DNA from 2 places in the Thalassotalea sp. PS06 genome. Region 1 is predicted to be linked to the other one. Evidence: predicted binding sites of a transcription regulator. Region 1 holds the regulator's gene; the other holds the start of a gene.
What was found. Region 1 encodes LexA, which represses DNA repair genes until DNA is damaged. Its sites were predicted from a motif close to TACTGTATNNNNATACAGTA; they were not measured.
Positions count from the first base shown of each region.

Region 2: dinB (DNA polymerase IV) is a predicted target of LexA. The motif match lies at 3,418-3,437, and genes of this name have one in related genera.

Region 1 is NZ_CP041638.1:3,452,222-3,468,960, reverse strand. Features, by position in the region: gene FNC98_RS15355 (SURF1 family protein) at 1-751, opposite strand, end outside; gene FNC98_RS15350 (DUF2909 domain-containing protein) at 790-1,005, shown strand; gene FNC98_RS15345 (cytochrome c oxidase subunit 3) at 1,041-1,919, opposite strand; gene FNC98_RS15340 (cytochrome c oxidase assembly protein) at 1,966-2,556, opposite strand; gene ctaD (cytochrome c oxidase subunit I) at 2,572-4,173, opposite strand; gene coxB (cytochrome c oxidase subunit II) at 4,184-5,728, opposite strand; gene lexA (transcriptional repressor LexA) at 6,438-7,052, opposite strand; gene FNC98_RS15320 (hypothetical protein) at 7,260-7,976, shown strand; gene FNC98_RS15315 (hypothetical protein) at 8,092-8,460, shown strand; gene FNC98_RS15310 (LysR family transcriptional regulator) at 8,847-9,779, opposite strand; gene FNC98_RS15305 (hypothetical protein) at 9,902-10,132, shown strand; gene FNC98_RS15300 (sodium-dependent bicarbonate transport family permease) at 10,122-11,054, shown strand; gene FNC98_RS15295 (VF530 family DNA-binding protein) at 11,152-11,442, shown strand; gene FNC98_RS15290 (sugar efflux transporter) at 11,443-12,618, opposite strand; gene plsB (glycerol-3-phosphate 1-O-acyltransferase PlsB) at 12,985-15,414, shown strand; gene FNC98_RS15280 (Kelch repeat-containing protein) at 15,480-16,523, shown strand; gene FNC98_RS15275 (alpha/beta hydrolase domain-containing protein) at 16,648-16,739, shown strand, end outside.
Region 2 is NZ_CP041638.1:1,070,961-1,087,699, reverse strand. Features, by position in the region: gene FNC98_RS04750 (S9 family peptidase) at 1-1,282, shown strand, start outside; gene FNC98_RS04745 (MBL fold metallo-hydrolase) at 1,343-2,200, opposite strand; gene dinB (DNA polymerase IV) at 2,345-3,391, opposite strand; gene FNC98_RS04735 (BCCT family transporter) at 3,599-5,575, shown strand; gene FNC98_RS04730 (hypothetical protein) at 5,582-5,878, opposite strand; gene FNC98_RS04725 (MaoC/PaaZ C-terminal domain-containing protein) at 6,213-6,995, shown strand; gene FNC98_RS04720 (DUF4136 domain-containing protein) at 7,084-7,665, shown strand; gene nqrM ((Na+)-NQR maturation NqrM) at 7,777-7,998, opposite strand; gene FNC98_RS04710 (FAD:protein FMN transferase) at 8,012-9,058, opposite strand; gene nqrF (NADH:ubiquinone reductase (Na(+)-transporting) subunit F) at 9,492-10,715, opposite strand; gene nqrE (NADH:ubiquinone reductase (Na(+)-transporting) subunit E) at 10,771-11,394, opposite strand; gene FNC98_RS04695 (NADH:ubiquinone reductase (Na(+)-transporting) subunit D) at 11,401-12,030, opposite strand; gene FNC98_RS04690 (Na(+)-translocating NADH-quinone reductase subunit C) at 12,030-12,800, opposite strand; gene FNC98_RS04685 (NADH:ubiquinone reductase (Na(+)-transporting) subunit B) at 12,793-14,004, opposite strand; gene FNC98_RS04680 (Na(+)-translocating NADH-quinone reductase subunit A) at 14,007-15,344, opposite strand; gene fabV (enoyl-ACP reductase FabV) at 15,700-16,739, opposite strand, start outside.

The sequences.
Region 1 (16,739 bases):
TATATGCGGCCCAAATCATTAACGATAAAAAAGCAGCTGCCAGGCTAAACCATTGCCAGGCATACCCGCGGTGTTTTTCGGGTGGCATTACGATGGGATGCCAGTTCTTTTTATAACCAATTGTGACATCGCGGTCGAGATAAATCGCAACCGGTGCAAGATTAAATTTCAGGTGCTCGGCAATGGCTTCGGGACTGATATGTTGTACGCGTTGCGGCCAGTTATCGTGCAATGCCTGAGCATATTGAAATACTGGGTCTTCGATAACCCGAACTCGTCCGGTAAATTGATAAGCTTGTTGCAGCGCATCGATTTTCGGTAACACTGAGCGGTCGAGGCTACCGGCAATCCAACCCAGGTTAACTAATATACTCTGACCGCTAGATTCATCTTGAAACGGGATGAATACCCGGTAGCCGGTTTTGCCATTATCGGTCTGGTTATCGAGTAGGAAAACGAAATCGTTGAGGAATGTTCCGGTAAGCTTTACCGGTAAATCATTAAGCTGGTCTGGTTGTTGTTGATAGTCAATATCACTAAGGGATAATGGTTGTGTAGCGGTTAATTCCTGCATCCGCGCCAGGCGTTCAAACTTTTCATCGGCGCGTTGCCATTGCCATAATCCAAGCTTGATTAATGATGAAAATACCAGCAAGGTAAACAATATCCATGGCCATCGCCATTCACTGATGATGGTGATAAACATGTGATTGGATGAGTGTTTGTGTTTTGATTTAACTGACTCTGCCATTACAACTTCTAATAAAAACAACGAACAATGGAGGTATCTTGGATACGTTATTTAAAATTCTGATCGTGGTTTTACTTGCCACGATGATCTACAACTTGTTTCGTGCCATGCGCCTGATGGTTAAAAAACCTCAAGGGCAGGAAAAAATGTCCAAATTTATTGGTCGACGCGTACTTATTTCAGCGCTGATTATTGTGTTAATTCTTATCGGTATGGCGACGGGCATTATCACCCCAAACCCCAGACCGGTTTAAAGGTTGGGGTTCAAGCCCCAACCTCTACTTTTTGTTTATAGGATGTATACGAATACGAAAAGTAGTACCCACACCACATCAACAAAGTGCCAGTACCAACTGGTTGCCTGGAAAGCAAAATGGTTATCCGGGGTAAAATGACCGCGATTAATTCTTAAGAACATCACGATTAACATGATGGTACCTAAGGTTACGTGCATACCGTGGAAACCGGTTAACAGGTAGAAGGTGTTACCGTAAATACCACTGGTCAGGGTTAAATCCATATCCGCGTATGCGTGCTGATATTCCAGTACCTGTAGCACCAGGAATACGGAACCTAATAAAATCGTTGTTCCTAACCAGAACTTCAATGACGCACGTTTATCCTGCTCTAATGCCATGTGGGCAAAATGCGCAGTAAACGACGAGGTCAATAGTAAAATGGTGTTAATCAGCGGCAACCCATACCAGCCCATCGCTTCAGTTGTGGTGCCATCTGGGGTTTTAATTAACGGCCAGGTAGCCTGAAACTCAGGCCACAATACGTTCCAGGTTTCAAAGTTATTGCCTTCACCGCCAAGCCAGGGCACGGACAGCATACGGGCATAAAACAAGGCACCGAAAAATGCGGCGAAGAACATTACTTCTGAGAAAATAAACCAACTCATTCCCTGGCGAAATGACGCGTCCATTTGTGCGGAGTACTTACCGGCCATGGATTCATTGATGACATTACTAAACCAACCAAACATCATGTAAATGATCATGGCAATACCAGCAAGTAGGATGTAACCCCCTAAACCCTCACCAGTATCAAGGTTTGCAACATAGCTACCGGCACCGATAGCAATTAAAAACAGTGCTACTGCACCAACAATGGGCCAGTGACTTTGCTCTGGCACATAATAATTTTCGTAATCTTTACTCGACATAAGATTTCCTTCATTCCCCAATGTTTTATGCATTACCTGATAAAGTCTATGAACCCTCGCTCGCGGTTATGTCATACAAGGTGTAGGACAAGGTAAGCTCGGTCATATCTTCAGGTAAGTCCGGATCGACATAAAACTGCAATGGCATCCAGATATCTTCATTAGCCTGTAATGGCTGCTGGTTAAAACAGAAACATTCTATTTTCTGAAAGTAATTCGCAGCCTGGCCCGGTGAAACACTTGGTACCGCTTGCGCTACCGCATGATCGCCGGTGTTATTTTTGGCATAAAACTTCACAAATTTCATTTCACCCGGGTGAACCTGGATGGAATTCATTTCTGGTTCAAACTGCCAGGCGGCATTTTTAGCAGTGCGACTGATAAACTGCACCGTAATGGTTCGACTTTCGTCTACGCCATCCGCCTGATAGGTTGTCGCCTCAGTGGCGGTCTTGCCGTTTAAACCGGTTATTTCACAAAACACGTCATAGAGAGGTACCAAAGCAAAACCAAACCCGAACATAGCAACGACTGTGATACATAACTTAACAACAGATTTTTTTATCTGTGGTTGGTTTTGATCCGACACCTGTTCTGGTGATTGTTCTGGTTTTTGCTCTGGTGTTTTCTCTGACATGGCTACCTCACTAAATTAATCGACTTTCGGTGGTGTAGAGAAGGTGTGGTATGGTGCCGGTGAAGCCACCGTCCATTCCAGGCCTTGGGCGCCTTCCCAGGATTTCGCTTCTGCTTGTTTACCGGCGCGAATACACTTGATAACCAGTACCAGGAATATCAACTGCGACAAACCGAACGCGAAACCACCAATACTTACCCACTTGTTAAAGTCAGCAAATTGCAATGCATAATCCGGAATACGACGTGGCATACCGGCCAGACCAAGGAAGTGCATTGGGAAGAACAGCACGTTTACTGAAACCATCGAACACCAGAAATGCCATTTGCCCAGTCTTTCGCTATACATATGACCAGTCCATTTCGGTAGCCAGTAATAAACCGCTGCAAAAATCGAGAATAATGAACCGGTTACCAGAACATAATGGAAATGGGCAACGACGAAATAGGTATCATGATATTGGAAATCCACCGGTGTCATTGCCAGCATCAACCCTGAGAAACCACCGATAGTAAACAAAATCACAAAGGCGATAGAGAAAAGCATTGGGGTTTCGAAAGTAATGGCGCCGCGCCACATGGTTGCTACCCAGTTAAATACCTTAACCCCGGTAGGGACGGCGATTAACATGGTGCAGTACATGAAGAACAATTCTCCCGCTAGCGGCATACCCGTAGTAAACATATGGTGAGCCCATACGATAAATGACAGGAATGCGATTGAGGCGGTAGCGTAAACCATTGAGCTGTAACCAAATAATGGTTTTCTAGAAAATGCAGGAATGGTTGTCGATACGATACCAAATGCCGGCAATATCATGATGTAAACTTCGGGATGACCGAAGAACCAGAAGATATGCTGGAATAAAACCGGGTCACCACCACCAGCGGCATCAAAGAAAGATGTACCGAAATAGGTGTCAGTTAATACCATAGTTACGGTACCTGCCAGTACCGGCATAACGGCGATTAACAGGTAAGCGGTAATGAAGAAGGTCCATACGAACAATGGCATTTTCATGTAAGTCATGCCAGGCGCACGCATATTCATGATAGTAACGATAATGTTGATCGCACCCATGATTGAGGATATCCCCATAATATGGACAGCGAATACAAAGAATGCGGTACTACCATTTGAATAGGTTGTAGATAATGGCGCGTAGAAGGTCCATCCGAAGTTAGGACCACCACCTTCCATAAATAGCGAAGCTAAAAGAATCGCGAACGCGAAAGGTAAAATCCAGAAGCTCCAGTTATTCAAGCGTGGTAGCGCCATATCCGGCGCTCCAATCATCATCGGGATCATCCAGTTCGCCAAACCTGTAAAGGCCGGCATGATGGCACCAAATACCATGATCAGACCATGTACTGTGGTCATCTGGTTAAAAAAGTCTGGTTCTACAATTTGCAGACCCGGCTGGAATAATTCTGCCCGGATGACCATAGCCATGGCACCACCGGTTAACAGCATTATGAAAGAGAACCACAGATATAAAGAACCAATGTCTTTATGGTTGGTTGTTAAAAGCCAACGTTTGATGCCAGTCATTTTGTGATCGGCATGATGATCATGATGCTCATCCACGTTTTCAATTGTGTCTGTTACAGTCGTCATGTCTTACCTCTTATTCTTGCTTGGCATCGATATCGCTTGCTTGCACAAGCTCACCGGTGTCATTACCCCAGGCGTTTCGCTCATAAGTAATAACAGCCGCCATCTCACGGGCATTTAACTGATCTTTAAAGCCCATCATTGCCGTTCCAGGTTTGCCGTTTTTCACCATTTCGATGTGAGCCGGGATATCCTGGGTAACCATTGGACTGCCTTTAAGAGCCGGGAATGCCGGTGGTAAACCCGCACCATTGGCTTGGTGACAAGCAGCACATTTGGCGATGTAGACTTTTTCACCTTCGGCCATCAGTTGTTCCATGGTCGCAGGTTCACTGATGCTAGCGGTATCTTCTGATGCTTCTGATTTCTCAGAAACCAGTGCGACAGTTTCAACACTCTTTTCAGCAGATTCTTTGCTGTCTTCTGCTTTAACTTCCGCAGATTGAGCAGGAGCTGCAAGGGCATTAACGTCGGCAGGCTGAACCATTTCACCGGTATTGTTACCCCAGGCATTACGCTCGTAAGTCACAACAGCAGCTAGTTGTTTAAGGTTTAATTGCTTACCAAAACCAGCCATCGAAGTACCCGCTTTACCGTTAAGAACGATGTCAATGTGTGCGGCTTTATCTTCGGTAACCATTGGGCTGCCTTTCAATGCTGGGAACGCCGGTGGTAAACCCATACCATTGGTTTGGTGACAGGCTGCACAGTAGGCTACGTAGGTTTCTTCACCTAAGCTCATCAACTCTTCCATCGACATGGTAGATGCCAGAGATTCTTGCTCAGCAAGCTTAGCTTCTTCGATAGCCAGCTTTTGCTCTTCAATCCACATGGCGTAATCGGCTTCAGATTTCACCTCAACAACCACTGGCATATAGCCATGGTCTTTACCGCACAGCTCAGCACATTGACCGCGATAGATACCCGGTTCATTTACCTTGGTCCAGGCTTCATTAATAAAGCCCGGGTTGGCATCTTGCTTAACGGCAAAATCCGGAACCCACCAGGAGTGAATAACGTCATCAGAGGTAATAAGGAAACGTACTTTCTTGTTAACCGGGATAACCAGGTGTTTATCTACCTCTAGTAGGTAGTTCTCACCTTTGGTCACATAGTTACCATCACGGTTATCAAATTGATCTTTCGGCGTAGTGAGTACGGAATAGAACTCAATATCGGAATCAAAATACTTGTAATGCCATTTCCATTGCGAACCAGTCACCTGAATGGTGATGTCGGAATTGTCATTATTTTCCATGGCGATTAGGGTCTTAGTAGCAGGCCAGGCCATACCAATAAGAATAATAATGGGAATAGCAGTCCAAAGTATTTCAACTTTAGTGCTTTCGTGGAAGGTGGCGGGTTTAACACCTTTAGATTTGCGATGAAAAATCATCGACCAGAACATGGCGCCGAACACCACAATACCGATGGCAGTACAAATCCACATTACCAACATATGCAGCCCGAACACTTCCTGACTGATATCGGTGACACCTTTGGTCATGTTTAACTGCATGTCTGCCCAAGCTGCGCTGGAAAACAAACTCCCCAACATCAGCCAACCCAGGTTACGTCTCTTCACTAGACATCTCCTCTGCTTTAGCGAACAAAGACAGAAACAAGTGACAGGATACAACTGAATTCGATGTCTCAAATTTCCGTAAAATTTATATTTGTTATAGAGAGTTGCTTAAACCTTCAGGTAATTGATTGTCATTCTGAATGTAACTAACTCTCACTTTCTTACGTACCGCATTCCTACATCGAAGAAGTGGTAGGATTTAGCGTAATTATTATGATTATGACTAATTCAGGTTCTAGGATTACTCAATTTTTCATCAAGGTCTAGTGCTTTAAAGGGTTAATTTGCACTTTTTTTGAACGAAATCTGTAGAGTAATTGCTCATATCGTGAGCGCAGGAATTGATTTGGCAGGGAATAAGAAAAATATGAGTGCAATTTCTAGTGGTGTAAATAACACATTTATGTGCTTTACAAGTGGTTAAAAAGTATTCGTTAATTTAAGGGGGTTGGAGAAATAAACAAAGATAGGAAAAACTACCTGAAAAGGGACCGGCCAAGTATCCCTGGATGTGATTCAGGTAGTTGAAAAAATAATCGACGACAGACGACAGACTACTGAACACACTCTAAATCGTCATTCCCTGCCACGACAGGGAATCAAAGAAAGGACATTAGCACATTGCATATTCGCAAGATTGCTCTTACTGCATTCTGCCACCTTTACACTTTACTCTTCTTTTTTACATCCAATCGGCATTACGAATAACACCAACGGCAATACCTTCAATATTAAAATGTTGGCTGGTTAAATCGACTTTAATTGGATCAAAGTCTTCATTTTCTGCGTGCAGATAAACCACATTACCTTCGCGCTTGTAACGCTTGACCGTAACATCTTCTTCTACACGGGCAACAACTACCTGGCCATTGTGGATATCCGTGGTTTGATGAACCGCTAGTAAATCACCATCGAGAATACCAATATCTTTCATACTTTCGCCGTTAACGCGCAGCAGGTAATCTGCGGCAGGGTGAAACAGGTTGCCATCTATCTGGTATCTATCTTCAACATGTTCCTGAGCAAGAATCGGTTCACCCGCAGCAACGCGACCAATTAATGGTAATCCAAGCTCTTCGTTATGCTCGTCCGCTAAGCGAATACCACGAGAAGTACCTGGTAACATTTCGATAAAACCTTTCTTGGCGAGCGCCTTTAAATGCTCCTCCGCAGCATTCGCTGATTTAAAGCCGAAAAAATCGGCAATCTCCGCTCGTGTTGGCGGCATACCAGTGTCTGCGATCTTTTCTTTTATTAAATCAAAAATTTGTGATTGGCGTGGGGTTAACGGACGCATAACATTCCTGTCTATCTGTACAGTACATTGTACTGTCAGTATATACAGTTGATTATCAAAAGCAAATCAAAACTGGTTTAAGGTGATTTTTGAATAATCCTTAAACTGATTCCCTAATTGCCATGTCTGGAAGATGTTTATATAGTGAACGAAAAGCATTGATGAGGTGTGTGGTATCAAGGCATTTAATTTCACAAGGAAGATACCATGCAACAAGATGATAACTATAAGCGCGTATATCTTTGGTTAATGATCCCCTTGGTGATCACCCTATGCGGTTTTTCATTAAGCTATTTTTTACGGTTTGCGCAAATGAGCTGGGAACAGCATGCCCATGGCTTGTCGGCCATGTTGTGGATGTTGCTGTTAATCGTGCAACCATACATTGCGGTCAATAAGAATAACCGCTCGCTGCATAGAAACCTCGGAAAATTAGGCATACTGCTGGCCGGTATTGTTGCAGGTACAGCGATATCGGCGATTGACAATAATATTGCTTTCGCATTAAAAGACGGCACCCCAGAGCCATTTAAGGTATTCATGTATGGCGTCAGTATTGTTGATTTGTTTCTGGTTTCGGGGTTTATTTATCTGGTCGCGAAAGCCATTCTCAACACCAAGGATACCCGTGAACACAGCACTTACATGATAGCGACAGCCCTATTGCTGTTATCTCCAGGATTAACCCGGTTACTGGTTTACATTGGGGCATTGGGTTTTGATCTGAAAATTATTCCCCTGCACACCTTACCCATTGCAACCGCCACGGTATTACTGGCTTCTAGCTGGTTTATGTATCGTTATAATCGTCTTAATCATCCCGCCTACTATGTGATTTTATTGGTGTCTGTTTCGGCATTTGCGGTGCCGATAATGGGAGAAAGCGAATCAGTCAGAGAACTGATGGATAGAGTTTTTGCTTAAAAGAATGCAGGTGTTTATATTTATTTTTATCTAATCAAGTGTTAGAAAACATCTATTTTTATCTATGTAAAAAATGATCCATCCTTTTTAAAGAGTTTATTAGAAGGGGTTGATTATGAAATGTTTTATTCGAGCAAATAATATCAAAATGACGTCCCGCTACCGGGCTTTCATACAACGCGAAGTTGAGCACGCCTTTGCCCGTGTTGATGAAAGAATCCGTTATGTGGTGGTAAGCTTTCGAGATATCAATGGCACCCGGGGTGGACGTGATAAACAGTGTTCGGTGAGGGTTGCCGGCGATCGGGTCTTTGATGTTCATATCATGGCCGCCCAGGACAGTGTGCATCTGGCATTTTCCAACGCATTGGGCAGGGCTCAGCAAACCTTTATCCGCCGGGTGAAAAAAGTTCTGTGTCGTTTCAAACGACGTAACGCCTTGTATCGCAATCGCGATATTCGTCTGTTAACCGCATTGCATTAATTGTTATTAGAATGACTTCCTAGGTGGATTGTTTGTCGACCTCCCAACGATGAGCAATTCCTTTCGCTGTACCTTGAGTGCCTGCAAAGGCACTCTTTTTTGTATAGGGACATACTTATCCTCCCGCACCATGGATGGTAGCAAGGGAGGGTTTGTATCTCTCCTAACGAGTAGTAGCAAGGGAGGGTTTGCACATGGACATACTAATCCTCCCGTACCATGGATGGTTACCTACATGGATCTAGATATATCGATTGTGTCTGTCGTTACACGGATGTAACGTATTAGAGCAATGCATGGAGCAATTGCCGAGAACTGACAATCGATTCACGGGAGCGTTTGTATATGGGAGGTGCTAGTAAGGGTTTATTTGCTCGACATAAATATTATAACTTCACCGCTTTAACCATCATTTCCCGACCTTCAGTTTCGACATAATTCAGAAACACTTTAGCGATGGGCGACAGGCTCTGAGCCTTTAACCATGAAAATGACCATTTCGACTGGATCGGCAGAGATTCTACATTGATGACTTTGACATCATAAATTTCACCAAAGGCTAAGGTATGAGCGGACAATATTGAAACGCCGAGATTGGAGAGCACAGAATGGATAATGGCTTCATTACTGGCAATGGTCATTTTAACATTCGGTTTTATCTGTTGTTTATCAAAAAATGCTTCCGTGGCAAATCGAGTACCAGAGCCATTTTCACGGATGAGAAAGTCTTCCTGACAAAACTCTTCCAGCGTTACCCGTTTCTTTTTCGTCAGCGGGTGATTGGCTTCGGCAATGGCAACCAAATCGTTAGGCATAAACTCAATAACATCGATATCCAACCCTTCCGGTAGGTGACTGAAAACATAAAAATCGTCCAGGCCTTGCTCGAGTCTCTCAATTACCTGGCGACGGTTGGCAACCGTAAACTGGATATCAATACCTGGATAGCGCTTGCAAAATGGACCAAGCAGGTGCGGGATAAAATATTTCGCTGTGGTTGCGCAGGCAAGGCGCAATGTACCGGTTTTCAGGCCTCTTAGATTCGATAATTGCATATCTAACTTTTCACAGCTTTGCAGAATATTTTTTGCCGTTTCTACCGTCGCCAATCCGGCATCGGTGAACTTGAGTTTCTTTCCAACCTGCTGGTAGAGCGGCAGGCCAATGGCCTCACTAAGTTTTTTTAGTTGCATCGAAACCGTAGGTTGCGTCAGGAACAGGGTTTCTGAAGCGGCCTTTACACTACCTCCCTGAAAGACAGCGAGGAGAATCTCCAGTTGTCGGAATGTGCCTATATGAGCATGTAATCGGGACGCCATGTTGTCTCCTTTTCGCATTTTCTGTTGATCTTAGATGAATATCTATGGATTGATTAGTTTATATCTATTTTTATCTAATTTTTGGCAAAGGTACAATCCTGCAGATTTTTACCGGAGGTGCTATGAATAAACAAACCTGGCTATTTGCTCTAATTACCAGCTCTACGTTGTTGCTGTTTTATTTGATCAGTTCCCATATCGGTCATCAGGCGCCGGGCTTTGCGCTAGCGGCAGGGGGAATCCTTGCGGTAACTGTGTTTAATGTTGGCAAGCTTTGGGTGGCAAAAGGTCGTTCTCAACTGTGTGCGAAAAGAGAAGGTCTGTTTTCGGAGATAAACCAACATGGTAATTGATGCTGTCGTTGCGTTTTTTATCCTTGGGGTTATCTGCCAACTGTCGGGTGCCAAATTAACTTTTAGTGATGGTTTGTATAAATCCATCAGTATGTTTTTGATGATCGCCATAGGCTTAAAAGGCGGTATCGCCCTACAACAGCACGTCGATATCGCTCTACTGAAAATGTCGGTGTTGGTACTGATATTCGGCGCAATCTTGCCGTTAGTCGCCTATCCATTGCTTCGCTATTTCGGTGGTATCAGTAAGATAGATGCAGGCGCTGTTGCAGCCCATTACGGTTCAGTCAGTGTCGCAACCTATGCAGTGGCAATCGCGCTGCTAGAATCTCAAAACATACAATACGAAGCCTACTTCCCGTTATTCGTGGTACTGCTGGAAATGCCTGCAATTATTACCGGCCTGGTATTGGCAAAAGGCAGTTTTGCCAGTGTAAACGGTGCGTTTATCAAAAAGGAATTATTGGCTAATCAAAGTATTTTATTGATGGTTGGTAGTTTATTAATCGGTTATTTTGGTGGTCAGAGTGTTGAAAAGCTAAGCCCATTTTTCCTTGATTTATTCACCGGCATTTTAGCCTTATTCTTGCTGAAAATGGGGTTGGTTGCGGCGGAGCAATTGAGCTCACTTAGAAAAAACAGTCTGTTTTTAATCTGTTTCGCCATACTCATGCCGCTATTGGGTGGCATCGCAGGCACCGGCCTTGGGGTTTATCTGCAGTTTAGTGCTGGCGGCATAGCGCTGATGGCAATATTAGGGGCTAGCGCATCATACATAGCGGTGCCTGCCGCGATGAAGCAGAGCCTGCCTGAAGCGAATGCGGGTATGTCGATCACCGCGTCACTGGGTATCACCTTTCCATTTAACGTGATGATTGGCGTGCCGTTTTTCATTGCTCTGGGTCAGTATCTATCGGTATAGGTTTTCGATTTCGGGTGCTAAAGTCAGGGATAGTTCTTTAGCACTGAGGCCTGCTGGTATAAACTTAAGGGCAATATTCCGTACAAATAAAGTCGTTATGGCATCGCAGCAACCCAACAACCCCTTACACGGTATCACTTTGGAACACATCGTCGTGACACTGCAGCAAAAATTCGGTTGGCAGACCCTTGGTGAACACGTCAAAATCAACTGCTTTCGTAATGATCCATCGGTAAAATCATCTTTAAAGTTTCTACGACGCACGCCATGGGCAAGAGCTCAGGTTGAGCAGCTTTACATTGAAACCATAGTTCACGGTGAAGCCATATCATCGGATGTGGTTCAGGATCCCGATCCCTGGGCTGATTTCCAGTCAAAGCAAGACTGATCAACAATGCCCGTCCTGAGGTTGAAATCGCATAAAACCGATTAGTGCCAAAAGGGCGATGATGATGGCAATCATGGCACCGATGGAAGCGTACTGGAAACTGCTGAACTGGGCAATCAAACCTGTCAGACTCGTTCCCATCATCATGCCTATTTTCAGAGAATTGGAATAGCTCGCAGAAGTAAAGCCTATCCTCTCGGGGATCTGCTCCTGCATTAATGTCAGTCCGACACCGGCAAACAACCCATAAAACAGCGCATTAATGGTCTGCAAGGCAATGAAGTGCCAGATTTGCGTGGCGTTAAAGATGCCAAGATAAAAAATCAACGCAAAGATAAAAGCCATTATCAGTACCCATTCTTTCGAAATCCGGCGAGCTAAATTTGCACTAAAGAGCATCACGGGTATTTCTAAGCAGGCCACTAGCCCCATGAACACGCCTGGCCAATGAGTGGCGAAACCTAGCTCTCGGGAAACATACAAGGGCAAGGACGATGAGTACATTAGATTCGCGGCCATGCCTGCAGCCATAGCAGCGGCTAATAACCAGAAACTGAAATGTGGGTGGGCAATTTCCTGAGATGTTTTAACCGCCTGTTGTTGGTTGGAGTCTGGAACCCCAAAACGCAGATAAAGTAAGGCAATCAGCGCACAGGCACCTGCGGCATAAAAGGATGTCTGGTAGCTAAATGCCGAGGCCAGAGCAAACGCCAGCGGAGGGCCCGTCATCCAGGCAAAGGAAATCGCCGCCCTGACCCTGGCATTAAAAACTGTGGTATCCACCCGGTTTGCATTGGCCCATTGCCGTCCCAGAGTCAGCATTTGCGGTGTCGCTGAATTTCCTAAAGCCATAAAGACGATACCAGTAAGCCAAACCAGGAAGAAGGTTTCGGTATTGGCATATATGAATACCGCGACCATAAAGCTGCAAATGGCAATGGAGAATAGCTGTCTGGGATTGCTGCCGCGATCTGCTTTGTTACCAAGCCATTGACTGATAATCAGGCCGGACAGGGTAACGGATACAGTATACACACCTATCATCATAGGTTCGGTGCCAAGGCCGTCAACCAAAAATAAACTCATTAATGGATAGATCAATGAGCTCGCCAGGCCCGCAAATGCGCTGAGCAGATAAAAGCGAAAACTTACGCGTTGTTTGCTGGTTTCAGACATGGCCAACTCAGGGAAAGGAATTGGCGGCTAGTATAGGCGATGTGGATAACAATCAAGAAGCGTTTATGGCGCTTTGCGTTGATTTCGTGGTCTCCATTCGCTTTTTCGTGAATTTAATTAATGGCGATACAATTAAGCATAAATTGAAACAACTAACTTGATCGGATTGGTTGGCTTGCCATCGATGATAATGTCATTTCCAACGTAGTTTTTTCGACTTTAAGTCGAGCGAGAACAAAAATTTATCAACTAATCAAAGTAACTCTCTAATTAATCGGCTAAAATTTGTTCATTGTGGAATACCACATGGCAAAAGTGATATCATTGCTGGATAATTTTTTGTAGGTTTTTTAAATTAAGTTCCGTATGCGCTCATTGTTTTATTTTCTCCTTTCCTGGCCAATTAAAATGTTGGTTAGATGTAAAATCTTACCGGATAACCCCCAGGAATCTCTGGAACTGGAAAACGATAAATCTGTTTTCTATATTACCCGTCATCAGTCTGCGAGTGATCTACTGACCCTGCAAATGACCTGTAAAAAGCTGAACCTACCTGACCCGTTGCAAGTGGTAGAAATCAACGGTAAACAGTTTAATCGCTGTCTGTGTCTGGATAAGCCTTCCTCGGTATTGCCGTGGCGTAAAGTCGGAGATACCCTGGCAATCGAGCAGGGGCAGGCACTGTTAAAACATCATCAGGAAAACCTCGAAGAAGACGCCAAGTTGGTGCCGGTGAACATTATGTGGGGGAGAGCGCCTCATAAAGAAAAAGCTAATGTCGGTACGGTTATCGCTGATCAGGAATCGCCAAGCTGGTTCCGTAAGTTCTGGATTGTTTTGTTTTCAGGTCGTGACACCCTTGTCCGTTATTCAAAAGCCGTTTCGTTCCGCGAAATGGTGGAGCAGCATGGTAGTGATGAAGTTGCGGCGCACAAATTAATCCGTATCGCCCGATTCCATTTTCATCGTCAAACCATTGCCGCCACCGGTCCTCGTTTATTAGGCCGACAGCAAAAGTTTACGGCTTTGTTCGCAAATCCTTCGATTAAGCGGGTGATTGCCGATGAAGCTAAAGCTAAGGGCCTTAGTGAAGACGAAGTGAAAAAGCAGGCGCTCGGTATGATGAACGAGATTGCCGCTGATTATCGTGACAGCACGATTCGTTTAGGTCAGCGTATTCTAAAATGGCTTTGGAATCGTTTATACGACGATATCGAAGTAAAACATGGCGACCGCTTAAGAGAATTATCGCAGGCCGGACATGAGATTATTTATGTGCCATGTCACCGCTCGCATATGGATTATTTGTTGCTGACTTACGTTATTTATCAGCAAGGCCTGGCAACACCGCGCATTGCCGCTGGAATCAACCTGGATTTCTGGCCAGCAGGTCCTATCTTCCGCCGTGCCGGTGCTTTCTTTATCCGCCGCAGCTTTAAAGGCAACCGTTTATATTCAACCATTTTCCGTGAATATCTTGGGTTGTTATTCTCCCGTGGTTATCCGGTTAAGTACTACACCGAAGGCGGTCGCAGCCGGACCGGTCGTTTGTTACAACCGAAAACGGGTATGCTGGCGATGACTATCCAGAGTATGCTTAAAGGTATCGACCGTCCATTGACCCTGGTGCCGGTTTATATCGGTTATGAGCACGTGATGGAAGTTGCAAGCTATCACAAAGAATTAAAAGGCAGCTCGAAACAAAAAGAATCAGCATTCGGCATCGTCAAAGCGATTCGCAAATTACGTAATTATGGTAACGGTTATGTGAACTTTGGTGAGCCAATCAATATCAATGAATTTTTAAATAATCAGGTTCCTGATTGGAAGCAAAGCATCGATCCCATCGACCCGCCGAAACCAAGTTGGATGACACCTGCGGTAAATAGTATGGCTAATGACGTCATGCGGGAAATAAACAAGGCGGTGGCTTTAAACTCAGTAACGCTTACGGCCCTGGTACTGCTGACGTCTGAACGTCACGCGATGACGCGTGAAGAATTGGTTGAGCATTTAAATTTCTTTCTTGATGTACAGCGCAATGCGCCATATAGCGAAGAGATGTCAATTCCTGAGGAAGATGGTGAAGCGTTAGTTGAACAGGTTATCAAGCTAAATAAAGTCGATATAAAAGACGATAAGCTTGGACAAATTTTGTCCCTCGATGAAAACGCATCATTGGAGATGGGCTATTACCGTAATAACATTATTCATGCATTTATGCTGCCTTCGTTGTTGTGCCGCCTGTTAAAATCTTATGAAAAATCTACCACCGAAGATTTAGTTGCGAACTTATCTACCCTGGTGAATTTATTTAAAGCGGAATTGTTCTTATGGCAGGACAAGCAGGAAATTACTGCACAAGTAGAAGGTTTACTTGCGCTATTTGCTGAACAGAACCTGGTTAAGCAAAGCAAGGCTGGATATTGGTCGATCATCGATGAGCATGAGCAAGGCTATAAGTTAACCTTGTTAGCGAGTTGCGTCAGCGAGACTGTGCAGCGTTACGCGATAGTGATGAAACTGATTGGTCAGCTACAACCAGTAAGTCGCTCAACACTAGAAAGCGATGCCACGGCATTGGCAAGCCGGATGTCGACGTTACACAACATCAATGCCCCTGAATTTATTGATAAGAAAGCGCAAAGTGCGATTATCAACGCACTTCGTGAACATGAATTTATTTATTCAGACGATAATGGCAGTTTTGTTGCTACCGCGAGTTTTGCCGATCTCGATCAGTTAATACGTGATCTGACAGATGACGATGTACTGCAAAGTATTTTGCATTCTTAAATTGGATTAAACCGGTGATTACGCTAACCAAAATAAATCGGTTAAAGGCGACTGCACTGGCGTTGATGCTGGTTGCATCCCGTACTGTTTTTGCTGGTGATCATCTTAATATCCCGCCATTACCGGAACCGGTCGCTAACAATGCGGTTGCCAAAGTTATTAACAGTGATGGTGAGTATTTGCTCAGTTTTATGGGGCTTGGTGCTGGAAAAACCTATAAGGATGTCCACAATAAAGCGTTTGCATTAAAACTTGGCGACTCAAAGTGGAAGCAAATATCTTCGGTACCGGCGACGCTCAAACTTCCCGGACGTCTAGCCAGTGTCGCCGTTGGCGTAAATGAATACGCTTATATCTTCGGCGGTTATACAGTTGCCGAAGATCATCAGGAAATTTCTAGTCCAGATGTTTTCCGTTATGATATTAGCAATGACAGATACGAAAGATTGGCACCAATGCCAGTGCCCGTTGATGACAGCGTCGCCCTGGTTTACAAGCAAAGATATATTTATCTGATCAGCGGCTGGCACAACGCTGGTAATGTTAATCTGGTGCAAATTTACGATATCGTTACCGATACCTGGCAACAGGGCTCACCGTTTTTGGGCCAGGCAGTTTTTGGTCAGGCCGGGGCTATTTCGGGTGAGCAGATGATTATTTGCGATGGCGTTAAAGTCGTACCCCGAGAGATGCAACGACGGGTATACGCGGCCGTAGCCCAGTGCCTGATTGGAAAAATTGACGCTAATGATCCCTTGAAAATAGACTGGCGTTTATTGCCACACCCAACGTCGATAGCCCGTTATCGTATGGCAGCTGCGTCATTGAACGGAGACTTTGTTTTTATTGGTGGCTCAGATAACCCTTATAACTATAACGGCATTGGCTATGATGGTAACCCTTCGAAAGCCAGCAGTGATATCTGGGTATATTCATTACAGAAAAACGCCTGGCAAGTTATCGGCGCAGGGGATACTGATTCGGTAAAAGCAACCATGGATCATCGTGGATTGTTAACTGTTGGTAGGCACTTGCTTACTATTGGAGGCATGAACAGTGAACAGCAGGTGTTATCGGATGTGGTTATTCGAGACATTGGCAAGCATTAACTTTTCTTAACATTACTCCCAACCTATCGTTTTCTTTACTTAATGTTTTTGTTAGAGTTTTTAACAAACATTATTTACTCGTTTGAATCCTCCAATTCGATTACCTGAAAAGGAACTTTGTCCCATGTTGAATGTTTCTACCCGATTTTTAAGCAGCTTTATTGCTGTTATTCTGCTGAGCTTGTTAAGTGCTGAAGCTCGGAGCGAGCTGGTTCG
Region 2 (16,739 bases), 1.4 Mb from region 1:
TAAATCCCGTGTTGGCAAAACTGTGCTAACCGAAGCATCTGATCATTGGATCAACCTTAATCATGATTTGACTTTCCTGAAGAAAAACCGCCAGTTTATCTGGGCCTCTGAACGAGACGGTTTTAAACATCTTTATCTCTACAATTATGAAGGGGAAGTATTAGCCCAGTTAACAAAAGGCAAATGGGTTGTCGACGAGTTGGTTGCTGTCGATGAAGAACAAGGCTGGGTGTACTTCACTGGCCGTGCAGATACGCCATTAGAAAAGCATCTTTATAAAGTCACCTTAGATGGCAAGTCACCTGAGCATGTAACCCGCATTAGCAAACGTAGTGGTTTTCATAAAATTCGCTTTGCTAAAGACAAACAAACCTACCTGGATAACTTCTCTAGTGTCAGCGTTGCTCCACAGTTAAGTTTGCACAAAGCAAATGGCGAACGGGTTACTTATTTGATTGAGAATGCACTGGATAGCAACCATCCGGTGGCGCCATATCTGGATGCATTAGTTACACCTAAGTTCGGTACATTGAAATCCGATGATGGTGAGGTCGATCTTTATTACAAACTCTACACCCCGAAAAACTTAAAACCAGGCAAAAAATACCCGGTGATTGTTCATGTTTACGGCGGTCCGATTGCACAGCGCGTTACGAATCAGTGGGGTGGCGCCGATATGATTCAATACATGGTCAGTCAGGGTTACATCGTATTTCAGCTGGACAATCGCGGTTCCAACTATCGCGGTACTGCGTTTGAGTTTCCAATCTACAAAAACCTTGGTGATGTCGAGCTAACCGACCAAATCACCGGTGTGAAATATTTGCGCACCTTACCGTTTGTTGATGCTAACCGAATTGGCATATACGGCCACAGTTACGGTGGTTACATGGCGTTAATGGCTATGTTTAAAGCACCGGAATATTTCCAGGCGGGTGTTAGTGGTGCACCGGTAACAGACTGGTTGTTATACGATACCCATTACACTGAGCGCTATTTGGGTCATCCAGAAAGCAATGCCCAAGGATATGAGCAAAGCTCGGTATTCCCCTATGTTGAAGGTTTCGAGGGTTCGTTATTCCTGTACCATGGTATGGCGGACGACAACGTGTTGTTTACTAACACGACTAAACTGATTAAAGTCATGCAGGATCAAAACAAAATGTTTGATTTGATGACTTACCCAGGCTCTAAGCACAGCATGCGCGGCAAACCGGTAAAAGTGCATTTAAATAACGCTATCATGCGTTTTTTCAATGACAACTTTGAACCGCAAAACTAAATAAAAAAGCCATTAAAAAAGCCCGCTCTGATAGCGGGCTTTTTGTTAACGATTACGAATCTACTTACCAAGGTCAGTAATTAAGGTCTTTAACCAGCGCTCTTCATTGATAAACTGCCAGCTCCAGTCTTTATACTGCTCACCGATACCAGCTTTTAGAATCTCTTCTTCGGTTTTACCCTCTTCTAAAGCCGTTTCTACTAGGTCGATGGAATAAGTAATCATTTCAATAAAAGATTGCAGGCCTATCATATCGGTAAGCTTACCGTGACCCGGAATAATCTTGATGTCCTGGGCGTAGCTTTCACGAATCTTTTTGATGTTTGCCAGATAGCCTTTGACTGTGCCGCCGTGGGTGATGTCGATATACGGGAAACGTCCCTCAAAAAACAGATCGCCCATGTGCAAGACTTTATGCTTCGAAAAGTACACCACGGTATCACCATCGGTATGCCCAGAAGGCAAATGCATCAACTCAATCACTTCATCATCAAGGTAAATCTTCACACCATCTTTGTAGGTAACCACCGGCAAATGGGCACCGGTTTTCTTATTATCTTCAGCTACGCGCTTGCGCACATTCTCATGGGCAAAAATTGGCGCGTGTTGCGCAAAGTAGGCATTAGCACCTGTGTGGTCGCCATGATAGTGAGTATTAACAACATACTTTAACGGCTGATCTTTAATTTCTTTCATTGCCGTTTCGATCTTCTCAGCCAGGGGCTCAAATTGATCATCGACAAGCAATAAGCCTTCATCGGTTGCCAGTACTCCGATGTTTCCACCAGCGCCCTGCAGCATATAAACATCTCCGGCGACTTTATCGGCGATAATGCTTACATCGGAGAAATCCTGTGCCGCCTGTGCCGGCAGACTTAACATGCCGCTTAACAGCAATAAAATTGATAATTTTTTCATAGTGTTACTCTATTTATTTTTGTTACTTTCAGACTATGGGATATTTCTAGCAGAAAATCCAGTCATCGTAGTTATGGGAAAGCCCGGTCTCTTAGTTGCTTAGTAAGTACTCTGAGAAACGGTATTAAGATCAAAGAACAAAGATCAAAGATTAAAGGAAAGCTGTTGTTTATCTTGTTTGGCAGAGAAACCGACGTGAATACCCAGTAACCGCACTGGCTTACCTTGACCTCGGCTCAGAGCCTCTTTTAATAATGAAGGGAAGAGTTCTGGCGTTAACTGCGCACAACTTTGATCGACGGTGGTTTGAGTAAAATCAGCAAATTTCACTTTAATGCCTTGACGACAGATTGCCTGTTCATCAGCTTTATGCAGACGCTGTTCGAATTTCGGTAATAACGAGGTAAGCACTTGCAGACATTCAGACTCACTATCTATATTTTCTGCCAAAGTTGTCTCAATGCCGAGAGATTTTCGAACCCGGTCAGTTTTTACCTCCCGATTATCGATACCCTGGCAACGCTCATATAAGCTGCCGCCAAACTTACCGAACCATTGCTGAATGTCTTCTAAAGAATGACGACGCACATCGGCGCCGGTTCTGAGCCCCTTTTGATGCAAACGCTCTAACGTTTTTGGTCCAACGCCGGGAATTTTCTTTAAATCTAACTCCGCGACAAAGTCGCGAACCTGCTCCGGTTTAATGACACAGATGCCGTTAGGCTTATTTTCATCGGAAGCAATCTTGGCAACGAATTTACAGGGAGCAACCCCGGCGGAGGCGGTTAGATTCAATTCCTGCTGGATATCTTTACGAATTTGCTCGGCGATTAATGTCGCACTGCCGTGACAATGTGGACTGTCAGTAACGTCAAGATAAGCTTCATCTAAGGAAAGGGGTTCAATCAAATCGGTGTAGCGCTGGAATATTCCACGAATTTGCCCTGACACTTCTTTGTAAACCGACATTCGACCTTTAACCATGGTTAAATCAGGGCAGAGACGCAAAGCATGGGCAACCGGCATGGCCGAGCGCACGCCAAATTCACGAGCCGGATAATTACAGGTGGCAATAACGCCACGTTTGCTGCTGCCACCAATGGCAATAGGAATATCCTGCAGCGCCGGGTTATCCCGCATTTCCACCGCAGCATAGAAGCAATCCATATCAATGTGGATGATCTTTTTGATAATTGCCTCGACAACAACAAACCAATAACTGTATATAAATACAGTCTACCGATTTCATAGCTGTAAAGCAAACCCTGGCGAGTGAGCAAATTCAATCAAATGTTCAAGATATAAAAAGCTTGTCTATACTTAGTTCCAACTTTCCGGTGAGCTGTGCTGGCAAGTCGTTGATATTCTCCACAAAGGCTTTGTGTTAGGAGGTGAGCTTTGCCAAACAAACTGCAACCCGAAGGGCTCAATAGAAAAGTCTTTATCAGCTCATCCGCAATTATCCTCGCACTTCTGCTTTATGCTGTGCTCTGGCCCGATTCCGCAGCCGATAACTTTAATAGCCTGCAGGACATCATAATCAAAGATGCCAGCTGGTTTTATATTCTCAGTGTCGCCATCATTCTCATTTACGTTATCTTTCTGTGTATATCAAAATACGGAGATATTCGCCTCGGTCCTGACCACTCCAAGCCGGCCTATTCGATGATGTCGTGGATATCTATGTTGTTTGCAGCAGGTATGGGCATTGGGTTGATGTTCTTTAGTGTTGCAGAACCCATTATGCATTACTCCTCACCACCGGATGCGGCGCCAGAAACCATAGAAGCCGCAAGAGAAGCAATGCGTACTACCTTTTTCCATTGGGGTTTACATGCCTGGGCAATCTACGCAGTAGTCGCGCTGATCCTTGCCTATTTTGCGTTTCGGATGAACCTGCCGTTAACGTTGCGGTCAGCACTCTACCCGTTTATCGGCAATAAAATATATGGCTGGCCGGGACACCTGGTTGATATCTTTGCGGCGGTTGGTACCGTATTTGGCGTTGCGACTTCACTTGGCCTTGGTGCTTCCCAGGTTAATTCCGGCTTTCACTATCTGTTCGGCATTGAAGTAAACAATTTAAACCAAATCATTTTAATGACGGTGATTATTGGCTTTGCCATAGTTTCTGTGGTCAGCGGTCTGGACAAAGGCATCAAACGATTATCTGAAACCAATATGGGGCTCGCGCTAGGCTTGCTTGCCCTAGTTTTCATCCTCGGCCCTACGGTATTCTTGTTGTCCGCTTACGTGCAAAACATCGGCGATTATTTATCTCATATTGTCCGCTCAACCTTTAACCTTTACGCTTACGAAAAAACCGACTGGATTGGTGGCTGGACCCTATTTTACTGGGGTTGGTGGCTAGCCTGGGCACCGTTTGTGGGTTTATTTATTGCCCGTATTTCCCGTGGCAGAACCATTCGTCAATTTATTGTTGGGGTGCTGTTGATCCCAAGCGCGTTTACCATGTTCTGGATGACAATTTTCGGTAATAGCGCTATTGAGATGGTAGGCAGCGGTAATGCTGATGATTTAGTACAGATGGTTTCCGAAAATACGTCTGTCGCCCTGTTTGTCTTCCTCGAGCATTTTCCGTTTACGGAAATACTAGCCGGGCTCACGGTGCTAATGATTGTGATATTTTTTGTCACCAGCTGTGATTCCGGAGCCATGGTCATCGATATGCTGTGCTCCTACGGTAACAACAATACACCGGTTTGGCAGCGTATCTATTGGGCGATTTGTGTTGGCCTGGTTGCTGGTATTTTACTGCTTGCTGGTGGCCTAAACTCGTTACAAACCATGACCATTGCCAGTGCCCTACCCTTTACCATAGTACTGTTGATGTCGATGGGAGGCTTGCTCAAAGCACTGCGGGTGGAAACCTTCAAACAGGAAAGTTTTTTGCTAACCTCGTTCCCTCATACAGGAGCCGAGAATAAATCCTGGCGAGAACGGCTCACTAAGATTAATCATTACCCCACAAAAGATAATATCGACAATTTTATTGAAAACACCATCCTTCCATCGCTAACGGAGATAACCGAAGAATTTATCACATTGGGAGAGAATGCTCACTTAGGTGAAACTGAACTGGGCTGGCAGTTACAAATAAAACTCGAGGATTCTCCGGATTTTGTCTACGCCGTTTACCGCCAGAAAAACGTGCAACCTAATTTAACCGAAGAACAACTCGAATCGCTGGCACAAGACCCGGATGACGATGATCTACATTATTACCGGGCTGTCGTGCACCTAACCGAAGGTGGTCAGGATTACGATGTCATGGGTTGGTCAAAGCTTGGCGTCATTAACGATGTAATCGACCAATATTACAAACATCGTTATTTCATCTATTTACTTAATTAGCCAGTATTAGCCGTTTTCTGATTCAATTTCGACTTCGAAGCCGCCGATCATCGGCGCCAGTAAATTATAGAAAAAGCACATAATGGCGGTACTGATATAAGTGAAGATAAAGTAGATAATCGGCACTACCAGTAATGTCCAGCCGCTAAATTGCTGCATATCCGGGTCCTGGTTGGCAACCTCAGGAGCCATAAATGACAATAGCATCACAGGGATTAAAAAAGGCAAAAATGCTACTGCCATCAAGATACCGGCCATCAATGCGTTTTGATGAATACTTAGTCGGGTCACACGTTTTTTCATAACATCACCTTTTGTCGAATTAGAAAAATTATAGGTGGTTATGAATAAATGCGGATAAATACAGGCTATCATTCAGCCCTTTTTTAAGAAACGACAAACCCAAATCAGAGATTAATCACAGAGACCCCGACATTAACAACCCCTGATGCAATTAAGTTGCGAAATCAAAGAGATCCGTTAAAGTAATACCAATTCCACTAAGTTTTTGCACAACTCAGAGTTAGGGCAGAGGTTCATTTACGACATAGATTTCATTGATATAGCCATTCTATATTAATGAATGGTATAAAAAGATTGATGACTAATAACGTGTTGTCAAAACATCGGTATATTCATGTTGACCTATTTAAATTTATTAGCGAAAAAATCTCTTCCCAGTACCCAGGTTGCCGATTTTCAATGCCACTATTCTCATTGCCAGGCTAATCTGAAGCAGCAACAGGAATTTCGCAAAGCCATGCAGATAGCTCCAGGCCAGGAGTTACCAATCAGTTATGAGTTTTTAACCGCCTTTCCTTACATCCTTAAGGTTTTCGCTGACAAACGATTTGCCTATAAAGCCATTGGCCTGGTACATCTTTCCAGTGAATTCCAACAATTCAACAATTTTGATCGCGCTTTACCCTTTGATTTAGAGATTAATATTTATCAGGGCATTGAGCACCCTAAAGGTAAAGAAGTTAAGATTGTTATCGAATTCCATCAGCAAGGACAGCATTGCCTTAGCAATACTAATGTGATGCTTAAACGCGACAAAACCGATAAACCGACGGCTAAGAAAACTCAGCAAATGCGCCAGTTCCAGCAGGAATACTTTCTGCTAATCAGTCATAAATTGGCCCGTCGTTATGCTAAGGTCAGTGGCGATTACAACCCAATTCATCTTTATGATGTCAGTGCTAAATTGTTTGGCTTTGATCGAGCTATCATCCACGGAATGTACATGTGTCACCGTCTACTGCTCGATAAACAAATCGAAGTTACACATTGCAAAGCCAACTTTAAGATGCCTTGTAAGCTGCCAGCCAAAGTTGGTGTTTGTCAGCAAGAGCAACATTTAATTGCCTTTAGTGACTCAGATAGATTACATATGGATATCGAACTATTTGAGAGTTAAGCGCTTCGTCCATTACACCCGCATCTGGTTGATAAAACAGGTGCAGGAGTCTATAAGCTAATAATAAACAAAAAACGAGGACGCCCTTATGAACCCGCTAAAACGGCAATTTTCCAGCCACTATCAACTGTTGTTAATGAGTCTGCTTGTGCTGCTAATTCAAGGGTGTCAGTCCTCTTCCGCGGTCAGCGATTATGATACCCGAAAAGACTTCAGCGCCATTTCCGAGTTCCAGCAAGGGCCTAGCAAACAGGGGATAAAACCCGATGATCTAACCGAAGAGCGGCTTACAAAATCCATCGAACAGCAACTATTGGCTAAGGGCTTTAGCGTAACTAACAATACCGGCAGCGACCAACACATCATTGTCAGTCATTTCATTACGACCCAGACTAAACAAAACAACTCATCAATTAATATTGGACTTGGTACGGGTCGTCATAGCAGCAATAGTTCTGTAGGGGTTGGGGTAAATACTTCGATTCCAGTTTCCGGCAGGGAAACCGTGGAAATGCGGGTAACCATAGATTTTCATCAAGGTGGAAAGTTAATCTGGCGTGGTTTTGACAGCTTCAATGCCAAAGGAAATGACAAGCCAGAAAAACGCCAACAGGATATTGATAAAGCCGTGGCCAATATCCTTGCACAGTATCCGCCAGGCAAGAAATAATCGGAATAGAATTACTTAATTCTTACTGTCCATTCAAGCGCGATGTATTCGTCAACAGCAATAAAAAAGGGGACGCAAGAGCCAACTTGCATCACCTTATAAAATGGGATACTAAATGTTTTTAATATCGATTTGCTCGCCTTTAAGTTTGGCCTGACGTTCTCTTTCCAGGCGTTTCTCACAAGGATTGTCACAATTACAGGCTTTATCAATACCTAAGGTAGATAAACCGCCACAGCTACCAGCCAAACTTTTCTGTTGAATGATATAGCCTACTGCCATCGCCGCAACGATAATCAGGAAGAAAGCAAACGTTAATAAAAATATCGACATAAGTCTTAACCCATTACTCAGCAATCAATTGCTTAAACGAATCGGTTGCCTGTTCAGCGAAACCGTCATCGGTTTTTGAAATTAAATACACGGCCAAACGATGTTGTTTGGCAAACTTAAAGCCTTTTTCAGGCCCCATCACTTCGATGGCGGTAGCCAGGCCATCAGCAGTCATCGCTGATGGGTGAACGACAGTAACCGAAACCAGTTTATGATCTATCGGCCACCCCGTTGCAGGATCTATGGTGTGTGAATACCTGACCCCATCGACTTCAAAATAATTGCGGTAATCGCCAGAAGTAGCTACCGCGTTATCGCCGGGGATTATAACCTTTTGTACAGCTCTTGTCCCTGATATTGGCTTTTCAACGGCGATTCTCCAGGGTTTGTTATCAATTTTGTTACCTTTGATTCGCATCTCGCCGCCAATATCGACAAGATAGTTCAAATGACCACGTTGTTCTAACAGCTCGGCAACCTTGTCAACCGCATAACCTTTAGCGATAGCGGACAAATCGATATAGATCTCATCCTGCTGTTTACGAAGAACATTCCCCTGCAAAGCGATTTTACCAATACCAATACGCGCCTTGGCATCATTGATGTCCTGCTCCGTAGGGATCGCTTCAGGACGATTCTCCGGGCCGAAACTCCATAAGTTAACTAAAGGGCCCACGGTTACATCTAAACTGCCGTTAGTAAGCTTAGCGAGACGCACAGACTCGCCCATAACCATCAACAGTTCATCGGATATATCGTAACTCTGTTCGGCACTGCCTTGATTTATCAGGGATAGCTCTGAGGATTTATCCCAGGTCGACATCTTTCTATTTAATGACACTAACAAGTCATCAACTTCACCGGCAAGATTGGACTCCTCAACCGCTTGTTTGTCGGCAATTAACTTCACCGTATAAACAATAGGTCCCATGGTGTAACCACTTAGCTGCAACTCCTGGAGTTTTTCAGTGTCAGTGGCGGCGGGCTGTTGTGGCTCGGTACAAGCCAGAAGTAAGGTAGAAATAAAAACTACCAGATAAGGATTTTTCAATAAACGCAAGTTGATTCCTTAACGAGTGACATCGGTAATTGCTGGTAATTATACCAAGTCCATTGAGTTTTTACACAACTCAGAGTTAGGGCAGAGGTTCATATACAACATAGATTTTGTTGATATAGTTATTCTATATTAACGAAATATAGGGCCGTAAATGTGCCTCTGATAAACTCCCTACGGGTGAGTTTTAAAGGCGTTTACCCTGCATTACTGATTTTGACTGACTTTAAAAATGGAGCGACCATTCTCCGCAACCAGAACCTTGCCTAAAGCCTTTAAGTACTCACTGAGTGGGAAAACACTTAGTGGAATTGGTATCCAGATTATACGGGCACTGACACTACCCCATATCTGCCATCAGCACTAAAACACAGGGCTTTAAAAGTAAAAAAGCCGCTAACAAGCGGCTTTTTAAAGAATGCATTTTTAGCGGAAATTAACCACCAAAATCATCCAACATGATGTTTTCATCTTCAACACCTAAGTCTTTTAGCATACCGATAACAGCAGCGTTCATCATAGGTGGACCACACATGTAGAATTCACAATCTTCTGGTGCTTCATGATCACGTAGATAGTTTTCATAAAGAACGTTGTGGATGAAGCCTGTGTAACCTTCCCAGTTATCTTCTGGTTGTGGATCAGACAGAGCAACATGCCAGTCAAAGTTTTCGTTTTCAGCGGCAAGGCCATTGAAATCATCTTCATAGAACATTTCACGTAAAGAACGTGCACCGTACCAGAAGCTGATCTTACGTTGTGATTTAAGGCGCTTTAACTGATCGAAAATGTGTGAACGCATTGGCGCCATACCAGCACCACCACCAACAAATACCATTTCTGCATCAGTTTCTTTAGCGAAGAACTCACCAAACGGACCAGAGATAGTAACTTTATCACCGGCCTTCAGGCTCCAGATGTACGAAGACATCTTACCGGCAGGCAGAGACAGGTTATTAGGTGGCGGCGTAGCGATACGCACGTTCAACATAATAATGCCTTCTTCTTCCGGGTAGTTCGCCATTGAATAAGCACGAAGGGTATCAGTATCAACTTTCGATTCGATATCGAAGAAGCCGAAACGCTCCCAGTCACCACGATATTCTTCAGGAATATCGAAGTCTTTGTATTTAACATGATGCGCAGGCGCTTCAATCTGGATGTAACCACCAGCACGGAACGGTACTGATTCACCATCAGGGATAGCAAGTTTCAATTCTTTGATGAAGGTAGCTTTGTTATCGTTAGAGATAACTTCACACTCCCACTGCTGAACACCGAAGATTTCATCTTCAAGTTCAATATCCATGTCCTGCTTCACGTTTACCTGACAAGATAAACGACAGCCTTCTTTTGCTTCGCGCTTAGTGATGTGACCAAGTTCCGTTGGCAGAATGTCACCGCCGCCTGAATGCACGTGTACACGACACTGACCACAAGTACCACCGCCGCCACAGGCAGATGGAACGAAGATGCCCTGGTTTGCTAATACACCCAGTAGCTTGCCGCCCGCAGCAGTAGTTACCGCTTTTTCCGGGTCGCCATTAATTGCAATGGTAACGTCACCGCTGGCAACAAGTTTGGATTTGGCAAAAAGAATTACCAGTACCAATGCCAGTACGATTGCGGTAAACATCGTTACGCCGAGAATAATTTCCATCGACTTTTCCTTTAAACTTTATGTTGGGCCGGATGATATCCGGCCCGTCTAAACCTTATAACGAGATACCACCGAAGGATAGAAAGCCGAAAGCCATCAAACCTGCAGTAATAAACGTAATTCCTAAACCTTTCAAACCATCTGGAATGTCAGAGTACTTCATTTTCTCGCGCAAACCGGCAAGCAATACGATAGCTAATGCCCAGCCAACACCAGAACCCAGACCGTAAACCACACTCTCACCCAATGTCAGGTTCTTAGCGACCATGAAGGAAACCGCACCAAAGATTGCACAGTTAACGGTGATTAGTGGTAAGAAAATACCCAAAGCGTTATAAAGCGGTGGGAAGTACTTATCTAAAGCCATCTCCAGAATTTGAACCAGTGCCGCGATGACACCGATGAAGGTGATGAACGACAAAAAGCTCAGGTCTACAGACTCTTTCGGGTCAGTAACACCCAAAAGACCGTCTAATGCGCCTGGTGCCAGGATGCCTTGATAGATGATTTGGTTAACAGGAACCGCGATACCAAGTACAACGATAACTGCAACACCAAGACCAATCGCGGTGCTTACTTTCTTCGATACTGCCAGGAATGTACACATCCCCAGGAAGAAGCTCAGCGCGAGGTTCTCGATGAAAATCGTTTTAATAAAAAGACTTAAATAATGTTCCATGAGTTCCTAGTCCTTCTCTACTTGCTCTGGCTTGAATTGACGAATCGCCCAGATGATCAAACCAATGATGAAGAATGAACTGAATGGTAGTACCAACAAACCGTTCGCCTGATACCAGCCACCGTTTTGGATTAGCGGCAGGATTTCAAAACCAAGCAAGGTACCAAAACCAAGTAATTCACGCACTGTAGCAACCAGAATTAGGATTAGACCGTAACCTAAACCGTTACCGATACCGTCAAGGAAAGAAACCACAGGTTTTTCTTTCATTGCGAATGCTTCAGCACGACCCATTACGATACAGTTGGTAATAATCAGACCAACGAATACCGCCAGTTCTTTAGAAAGCGCATAAGAGAAGGCTTTCAGAACCTGGTCAACCACGATTACCAAAGACGCGATAATCGCCATTTGCACGATGATACGTACGCTGGATGGAATGTGGTTACGAATAATTGAGATAAACAGGTTAGAGAACGCCGTTACAAATACTACCGCAGCGGTCATTACTAACGCGTTAACCAAAGAACTTGTTACCGCCAGGGCAGAACAAATACCAAGAACCTGTAAAGCAATCGGATTATTGTCTACGATTGGAGACGTTAATACCTTCTTGCCTGAATTAGCGTCACTCATTAGTTCAGCCCTCCGTTACGGTAGTTAGCGATGAACGGACCGTAGCCCTCGTCACCAAACCAGAATACAAATGTTTTCTCAACACCAACGCTGGTTAGCGTCGCACCAGATAATGCGTCAACGCCGTGGATGTCGCCTTTTTTAGCGCCACCTTTAACGATCTCGATAGCCACATCACCTTGTTCGTCGTAAATCTTTTTGCCCGGCCACAACGCTTTCCAGTTAGGGTTCAGGATTTCTGCGCCCAGGCCCGGAGTTTCCTTGTGGTCAGAGTAAATTACACTCTTAACCGTGTTTAAATCTTTCTCAAGACCAACGTAACCGTGCATTAGATCCCAAAGGCCAGAACCAACAATTGGTAGCACAACCGATTCAACATCACCGGCTTCGTTTTTGATTAGGTAAACCACTGAGTTGTTCGCACGACGGTTAATACCGGCGATATCGTCTTCAGGCTTTGATGATTTGGTTAAATCACGAGCATCACGACGCTCGTCAAAACCATCCGCATCACCTTCAATGAACTCACCAGTGTCTAGGTCAATTAGTTTTGCTTCTACGTAGTTGTTGTAAGTACCAACAATATCGTTGCCAGCCAGTTCTAACAAACCTGAGGCTTCAAGAATTTTGGTTTGCTTATCAAGCAATTTGTTTGCTGCCTGTAATGGCTTTAACTGTACCGCAGAAAAGGATACAAGTGCCGCACACACCAAACATACGGCAACAACGAAACCAACCGTTTTGCCAAAAGATTCTTTATTACTAGACATTACGTGCAAGTCTCCGTTTCACATTGGCTTGAACTACGAAGTAGTCAAACAGTGGTGCAAACAAGTTCGCGAATAGGATTGCCAACATCATACCTTCTGGGAATGCCGGGTTAACAACACGGATAAGAACAACCATGATACCTACCAGCGCACCGAAGAAGTATTTACCAGTGTTGGTGAATGACATGGTTACCGGATCGGTTGCCATGAACATCATACCGAAGGCAAAACCACCTACGACTAAGTGCCAGTACCAAGGCATAGCAAACATTGCATTGGTGTCACTACCGATAGTATTGAACAACCAGGCAGTTGCCACCATACCTAAGAACACGCTCAGAACGATGCGCCATGAGGCGATGCCTTTATAAAGGATGTAAGCGCCACCAAGGAAAATCATTGCCGTTGAAACTTCACCCACAGAACCTGGGATCAGACCCCAGAATGCGTTCCACCAGTCTTGGTTAAGGGCATAAGAAATCTCGCCAGGAGCGGCTGATGCGCCAGCTGCAAGCGCTGTTGCGCCGGTGTAACCATCTACTGCAACCCAAACTGCGTCGCCTGAAATCTCTGCTGGATATGCGAAGAACAGGAACGCACGACCGGCTAGAGCCGGGTTAAGGAAGTTTTTACCTGTACCACCAAAGATCTCTTTAGCAATTACCACACCGAAGGTAATACCCAAGGCTACTTGCCATAGAGGAATCGAAGCGGGAAGAATCAATGCGAAAAGAATTGAGGTTACGAAGAAACCTTCGTTAACTTCGTGCTTACGTACTGCTGCGAATAGTACTTCCCAGAAACCGCCAACGATAAAGGTTGTGGCGTAAATAGGTAGGAAGAACATCGCACCGTAAAGCATCATCTGGAACCAGGTCGCATCCGCGCCTAAGCTACCACCTAATGCTTCAAACAAGCCAACCTGCCATACGTCAGGTAGTGCAAAGCCTGCTGCTAGCGCTTCGTTAGCCTGAAAACCGATATTGTACATACCCCAGAACATTGCTGGGAATACTGCCAACCAAACGGTGATCATGATACGTTTTAAATCGATGCTATCACGAATGTGGGTTTTACCCTTGGTTACATAACCTGGAGTAAATAAACCCGTAGCAACGGCTTCGTATAATGCGAACCATTTCTCGTGTTTACCGCCTTTCTCAAAATGCGGCTCGATATCTTCAATAAAAGTTTTTATACCCATGTCTAACCTTCCTTCTCAATCGTGGTTAGGCAATCACGCAGTAGTACGCCGTAGTCAGTCTTACCCGGACATACGAAAGTACATAGTGCCAAATCTTCTTCATCCAGCTCTAACGCGCCCAGAGACTGAGCACCGTCAGTATCACCTGCGCATAGGTCGCGAAGTAATAAAGTCGGCAGGATATCTAACGGCATTACACGCTCATAGTTGCCAATTGGCACCATAGCACGGGCACTACCATTGGTAGTCGTGGTCATGTTGAACACTTTGTTACGGAAGAAGTGACTCATATAAGCACGAGTAACGGAGAATTTGTTCGGGCCTGGATACATGTAACCAATGAACTCTTTCTCACGACCTTCAAGCAATGCGCTCACCTGTACATGATAACGACCCAGATAAGCGTGAACTGCTTTCGCCTGAGTACCGTTTAACAGAGAACCAGAAACCACGCGAACTTCACCGTCAACTAACTGACCAGCAGTTAGCTCTTCTGTGCTTGCACCTAAAACGGTGCGCACAAGGCGTGGTTCTTTTACTGCAGGACCGGCAACAGCAACAACGCGCTCAGCGTTTAATTTTCCGGTAGTAAATAGCTGACCGAAAGAGATAACGTCCTGATAGCCAAGGTGCCATACGACTTTATCGGCAGAAACCGGGCACAAGTGGTGAATGTGTGTGCCAACAAGGCCAGCCGGGTGCTTACCACCAAACTCATTCACTTCCACACCGTCAGCTACCGCAACATTGGCATTTGGTGCTTTCGAAACGAAAACCTTACCAGAGGTAAGGCGGGCAAGAACCTGTAAACCGTATTTAAAATCTTCAGCCTGCTCGTTGATGATAACAGCAGGGTCTGCAGCTAACGGGTTGGTATCCATTGCGCTCACGAAAATGGCCACTGGCTCAGAACCCAACGCTGGGATCTTGCTGAATGGACGGGTTCTTAAAGCCGTCCACAAACCTGAGTTCACAAGGTTTGCTGCAACATCTTCACGAGACAAAGACGATAATTGATCAACGGAATAGGCGTTGAAGGTTTCTTCTTCGTCACCCTCTACTGCAATCACTACGGACTGAAGAACACGCTTTTCACCGCGATTAATTTCTTTAACAACACCAGCGGCAGAAGCTGTGAACTTAACGCCAGGGTTCTTTTTGTCTTCAAAAAGTACCTGACCTTTTTTAACGCGATCACCTACCCGAACATACATGGTAGGGCGCATGCCCACAAACTCTTCACCAAGCGTTGCGACGGTTTTGATGGCCGGACCATCTGAGATTACTTGCTGGGGAGCTCCACTAACAGGAACATCCAGACCCTTTTTTATTGGAATCATAACCACTTGCACTACTTTAATAGGAGTTTAAAACCAGAGGCGATAAGCCGTCTGGCCCAGTGTTTCCTGAAACAACTGCGTTGAAAATCAACCAGTTGATAAACAGGGGATTTAACTAAAATTTTTTCGGCGCGAATTTTAGCATGAAACGGCCTTCAAAAGCCATTACCGAAGCGTGATTTAATCGTAAATATTCGGTATATATTATTGTCGTTCGAAGATGGAACTGCGAACTGGTGGGTGCAAACAGAGAATTTGACTAATAAGGTATCATACTAAAGTGCTATTCTCTAAAAAAATAAAAAAAGGCAGATAAACATCTGCCTTTTAACGATTTGTAAAAAATTAACCGCAACTAATCCTGAAGCTGGTTAATGGCAACGACAGGGCTAACATCCTGATCGTAATCAACCTGATCCAGACCAAAGCCGAACAAACGTAAAAACTCGTTGTGATAACCTTGATAATCGGTCATCTCATCAATGGTTTCTGTGGTGACATCATCCCAAAGGGTCTGAACACGATCCTGAACCGAATCTTCAAGCTCTTTGACGTTTTGACGCAGACGACCTACTTCATCCAGAGTCGGATTTTCACCATACAGGTTGTCACGGAAAAGCCCTTGAATCTGTTCAATACAGCCTTCGTAGGTGCCATCCTCCTTCATCACTTTAAACAATGCCGAGATATAAAGAGGCATGATTGGAATTGCCGAGCTTGCCTGAGTAACAACGGCGTTAAGGGAGGTAACAAATGCACTGCCGTGTAAATCCTGGTTGGCTTCGTTAATTGCCGCAGCGGCTCTGTCTAAGTCTTCTTTGGCACGACCAATAGTGGCTTTACCATAGATTGGCCAGGTTAACTTTTTACCGATATAGGTGTAAGCGACGGTTTTAAAACTTTTCGCTAGTACGCCTGCTTCTCTCAACGCGTTTAACCACAATTCCCAATCTTCGCCGCCCATTACTTTGATAGTGCCTGCGATTTCTTCTTCATTTGCCGCTTCAACGGAAACTTCATCGATAATGCGCTTGCTGGTATTCAGGTTTTTGGTGGTGACATCCTGGCCAATAGGCTTAAGGGTGGAAGAATAAACTTCACCAGAATCAGGATCGGTACGACGAGGAGATGCTAGTGAATAAACCACCAAATCAATCTGACCTAAGTCTTCTTTGATGACATCAATGGTCTTTTGTTTAATTTCGTGAGAAAACGCATCGCCATTAATATTTTTCGACCACAGGCCTTCTTTTTCAGCGGCTTGTTGAAATGCTGCTGTGTTGTACCAGCCAGCAGATGCGGTGCGTTTTTCCGAAGGTTCCTTTTCAAAGAAAACCCCCAAGGTTTTAGCACCATTACCGAATGCAGCGGTAATACGAGATGCCAGACCGTAAC